DNA from 2 places in the Rhodoferax mekongensis genome. Region 2 is predicted to be linked to the other one. Evidence: riboswitches for the same ligand, from Rfam matches in the RefSeq annotation. Region 2 holds a riboswitch; the other holds the start of a gene.
What was found. A riboswitch is a leader RNA that binds a small molecule or an ion and turns the genes downstream of it on or off. The one in region 2 is predicted to bind cyclic di-GMP.

Region 1: another riboswitch for cyclic di-GMP. It lies ahead of RAN89_RS11645 (putative Ig domain-containing protein); the one in region 2 lies ahead of RAN89_RS17695 (hypothetical protein).

Annotation. Positions count from the first base shown of each region.
Region 1 is NZ_CP132507.1:2,426,711-2,429,188, forward strand. Features, by position in the region: gene RAN89_RS11645 (putative Ig domain-containing protein) at 1-1,505, opposite strand, end outside; cyclic di-GMP riboswitch class I at 1,663-1,747, opposite strand; gene RAN89_RS11650 (hypothetical protein) at 1,844-2,478, opposite strand, start outside.
Region 2 is NZ_CP132507.1:3,696,668-3,699,145, reverse strand. Features, by position in the region: gene RAN89_RS17700 (sensor histidine kinase) at 1-506, shown strand, start outside; cyclic di-GMP riboswitch class I at 651-736, shown strand; gene RAN89_RS17695 (hypothetical protein) at 799-1,254, shown strand; gene RAN89_RS17690 (YhgE/Pip family protein) at 1,273-2,478, opposite strand, start outside.

The DNA of each region.
Region 1 (2,478 bases), 1.3 Mb from region 2:
CCTACCAATGGCGTGGGCCAGGTGATAACACCCGCATTGCTAATGGTCATGCCCGCTGGTCCGCCACTCAGGGTCCAGGTTACGGGGTTGGATGCATTCACCGATACAGTGAAAGAAAGCGCAGTTCCTACCGTTCCGCTAACGGCTGCCGAAGGTACGACAGGCGCGGCGCTGGCGTTGGTCCCCGTAAGGCTGTTCACCAAGCTGGTGGCGTTGGGTGTCCCGAGGCCGGTAAGCTGGTCGTATCCCACCTTCGATGCACATGTGCTGCAGGTCCCATGGCTGCCCCGGGTAATGTCGGCGAAAGTACTCGCGTAAGTGCCGGGTACTGTGGCCAGTTGGCTGTAGAGGGCAGAGTGGGGTAGGCCCAGCGCTGCTTTGGAAGCCTGCGCGCGGCTCGCGTTGGCAATGGCAATCAGCCCGGCCCATTGTGGGGTCGACAGGCTGGTGCCCCCCACGCTCATCCAGTTCACCGTGGAGCTGCCGGGTGTCATCACGGCGGTGTATTGGCCAGTGGCCGGGTCGGCGTTGAAGGCCACATCCGCTACCACGCGGCGGCTGGTAAAGCCCATGCCCGGGACGGCATTCGATTGGTAGCTGGGCGTCGCGGAATAGGCGCTGATGCCGCCTCCGGTGCCGGACCAGCTCACTTCTGACCGTGTGCCTGTGCCGTTGTAGTTCAATGTCGTCCCGCCTACGGCCAAAACGTTCGGGGACACCGAAGGCCAGGAGACAGCCATACCGGAGTCACCCGTTGCGGCGAGATAGGTCATCTTGGGTGCGGTGAATACCGAGTCCACCGACGCTGTCCAACTGCCTTCTGCTGCGCCGAAACTCATGGAAACAATCCCGGGTCCCATGGAGTTGGCCAGCTTGATGGCGCCCAACAAGCTGTTGAGGGAGGCGTCCGGCGCTTCGATCAAGACAATGCGCGCGAGCGGAGCGGTGGCATGCGCCCATTGCACGTCGAGTGCAATTTCAGTCGCCCAGCCGGAGTTGTAAGCAGGCGCTGTCGCAGTCATGCCTCCAGCGGCAGTGTTGTACACCACAGAGAATTCACATGCATTAGTTGATGCTGCAGCCAGCGGTAATGCTGCGGTGGGTGCTATGATTTTGGTAGCGCATGTCGGTAGCGCGAATTTTTGGTTGAACACGGCTAGCTCGGCAATCGCATTAGGGTTGTGGTATGCGTTGACGATGTAGATGGTCTGTCCGGCACCCATTTGTGCAGCCTTGACTGCTGTGACTGCCGTGCCACTCGCAGGCAGGTCGGGAAGGCTGTAAGCAGCCCGTATCTGCGCAGGTGTGTAGGTTGCGGTATTCGTTCCAGCCGCCATAGGCGTGAAAACAGGCTCTGCGTCCGGGCTGGGCTCCGATTGAGAAAAAGGCGTTGCGACCTGCTCTGCAACAGCGCTGGGCAGGGTTGGCACGTCCATTTGCATGGTCACGGTGCCTGACGCCACCTGATCTGCCGGATTGGAGCCGCCCCCACAGGCGCTGAGCATTGCAATTGCAGAAAGGCAAACTGCAGCCAATGGCCACTTGGTATGGACGCTTTGGTTTTGATGATTGCGTTGGATTTCGAATCTCGTCATGGCAACTGCTCCGGGAAACAAGGGAGGGCCACAACGTTCAATGGAATGCGTGCGTACACATGTTCTCATCGGCGGCCCCGCTACCATGGCATTGCTGCTGTAGGTCGGTGGCTTTGTGTCCCCGTCTTTCAACGGGTTTACCCATAAGCACTGCCAGGTCGGCAGCACTCGATTTGTTAATTTTAACTTTTTTTGCGGAGTTGGCAAATATTGGCGGGTGTTTATCCCTCAACTCCGCCTTGACGCGATCAGCTTTGGATGTTGCATTCACGGCGCAACAAGGCTACCGCGTCATTGAAGGTGTAATCGTGGTCGCTGGTCAGAGTGCTCGACGCCTCTTCGATGAAGTTGGTCCACAGGCTCGCATAGTCTTCCAGATGTTCTGCAGGTGCATGGTCCTGGATGAATTGCAGGGGAAGGGCGGTTTGCAGCCCTGTTTTGCGAATTTTCTTCACTAAGGTGGAGGCCGCTTTTTCGGTCAATACGGTTTTCGCTGCACTGCCTGCGGCCATGCACAGGAAAAGGGTGAGTAGTGAGCTCTCGTCGTCATTCCCACCGGTGGCCTTGGCCCAGGCTTTAGAGACTGATCGATCGAATTGCTCCACTTCGCTGATAGCGTCTTCCACCCAGAAGTACCGCCCCATGAATGCGGGCGTCTGGTCGAACAGCTTGCGGGCAGGAACGGCCGACTCCAACCATTTTGCGGAGTCTTCCCAGACTGAATCACGCACGGACTCCACCACTGGAAGCCATTCGGAGGGTAGGTCTGCAGGCAGCGTCAAGGGCAGCTTGCCGGGTTTGGCAAGGTAGCGCTTGCGCAGCGCAAGAATCATCTTTTCAAAGGTAACCCAGTCCGGCAATGTGCTGCGTTTACAGGCTATAG
Region 2 (2,478 bases):
GCATTCGAGCCATGGCGTTGCTCCACGAGCTGCTGTACCGCACCGGAACCTTTGCTTCTGTGGACTTGGGGAAATACTTGAGTCAGCTCTCTACGCAGGCGTTTCAAAACCAGGCCGTGAACTTGCGCTCTGTTCAGCTGGTGCTGAATTTGGGTTCGGTCCCAGTGGGCATGGACCAGGCAGTCACCTGCGGTTTGCTGGTCAATGAACTCATCTCCAACTGTCTGAAGCATGGCTTTCCTGCCCATGACCAGGGGCTCGTGAGCATCGACTTGATTCGTCTGGACGATGCCGACCTGTGGAGCCTGCGTGTGGCGGATACCGGTGTAGGCCTTCCCGGCAATTTTGAAGAGAAGCGAAAGGAGTCGCTCGGCTTGCAGTTGGTGTCCGATTTGGCACGCCAAATTGGGGGAGAGCTTGAGATTGCTCCCAATTCGGACAAAGGCGTGGTGTTTATCGTGAACTTCAGGGCCGTTGAGCCCAATCCTTTGCAGATGCCGGACTGAATCGGGCGGCGCTCAGAATCAGCGGTGCAAGAACTGTGCAATGCCTCCACCACGCACGGACTGACAGCTTTTACTTCTTTTTGCGCATCGAAAACCGATTTGGGGGATTTCCCGGCTTCCTCTATAGTCTGACTTTTCGCGCCTAGAGCGCATGGGCAAACCTGCCGAGAGGCAGGGACGCAAAGCCTCCGGTCCTCCCTGCACAGCAGGCGGATAGCGGGGTTGCTTTCAGCAGCGTTGGCTGTGGAAACGGCGTCATGCCCTCCGGATGCAAAGTACGGGAGTCCACACCATGAAGCAAACCAAGCCCTTTGGACGGGCTTTCATCCCCGCCGCCGAGGCCGCCAGTGCTCACAGTGCTGAAACCCAGGTGCCCCAGCCTGCTGCGGCTCAAGAGGATGGTGCAGCACCGGCCACCGGGAGTGCCGACCTGTTCAGTCTGAGCGGCGGTGCCCTTCCCATGGACTCGCCCGAAGTTGCAAGCCCCTTGCAACAAAAAATGCGGGAGTGGTGCTCTCTGGCAGCCACGGTTGTCGCATTGCTCACGGTGTATGTACTCCTGCGGGACAGCATGACCCTCGCCAACTTGCTGCAGCAGGTCACGACCGAAGAAACAGTGATGATCTGCAAAGACGGCAAGATGGTCTACCCCGACTACAGCATCCTTGACCGGCTGATGAACAACGGACGCTTCTTGTGCACCGAGTGGAGGGTGCAACGCGGCTTTCTCACGCTGCCGCGTCACTGATCGCAGTTCAACGGCAGGTCACAAGCCGACAGCGGGCTGCATCTGGGCCGGGTGCAGATAGCGCCAGCGTCCTATCCAGCAGGCCAGCAACATCGAGATCAAACCGCAAGCGGTGACCAGCAGCATGGGCGATTGCCAGGCACCCCCATAGGCCCCGAACATGGCCGCCTTCACCGCCCGCACCACCCAGGTCATGGGCAGCCAGGGGCTGATGATTTCATACAAGCCGCCACTCAGTTCCACCGGCAAAACGCCACCCGATGCCGACAGCTGCACCGCCAGAAACACCATGGCGAAGACTTTGCCCGCATCGCCCAATGCGCGCGTGAGCAGCATCACGATCATCAAGAAAGACAGTCCTGCCACTGTCAGGCACAAGGCAAAGGCAGCGGGATCAAAAATGCGCACCTTCAAGCCCCATAACACTGTCAGCCCCAGCACCAGCGCCTGCATCAGCACCACGATAGCCGGCATGGCGATCTTGCCGATGAATTTGGCCGGCGGTGAAAAGCGCTTGGCATGCCGCGGCATCACGCGGATATGGATCAGGAAAGCCGCCACACCGGCTCCCAGCCAGAGTGCTGCGGGGATCACGTTGGGTGCAAAGCCGCTGCCGCTGTTGCCGACCACGGCATCGACTTCAATAATGGGTTTGACAGAGTTGGCCAGACCTTCCGGGCTGCCTTCCGGTGTCTCAATGGAAGCCGGCAGCGAATGGGCGAGCAAATCCAATCCACCCGAAAGTGCTTGCGTGCCTGTTTTGAGTTTTTGCAAGCCTTCGGACAAGGCGCCGGCACCATTGCTGAGCTGATTGCTCCCGGCATCCAGCTCGTCGAGCTGGCTGTCCTCGGGCAGTTTGGTCACGGCCTGGCGAATAGCGCCGCTCATGGAGCGCATGCCGTTCGTCAAGGTCCCCACTCCGGCGGCCACCCGGTTGGCGCCATCGGACAGTTTCTTCTGTCCTTCGGATGCATCGCGGATGCCGTCGTCCAGCTGATTCATGCCGCTTGCGAGTTGCCCCGCGCCTTCCTTGACGCGGGTAGGCAACAGCAGGCTGTCGTCCGCCTCTGTCTTGAAGGCCATCACACCTTCCAGCAATTTATGACTTCCGCCCTGCAGTTCGTCCATGCCTCTGCCCAGATCCACATGGCCCGCTGCCAGCGCGTCGGCGCCGGATTTCAGCGCATTCAGGTCCGAGTTGCGGGGGCGCTTGGAGTCCAGGGT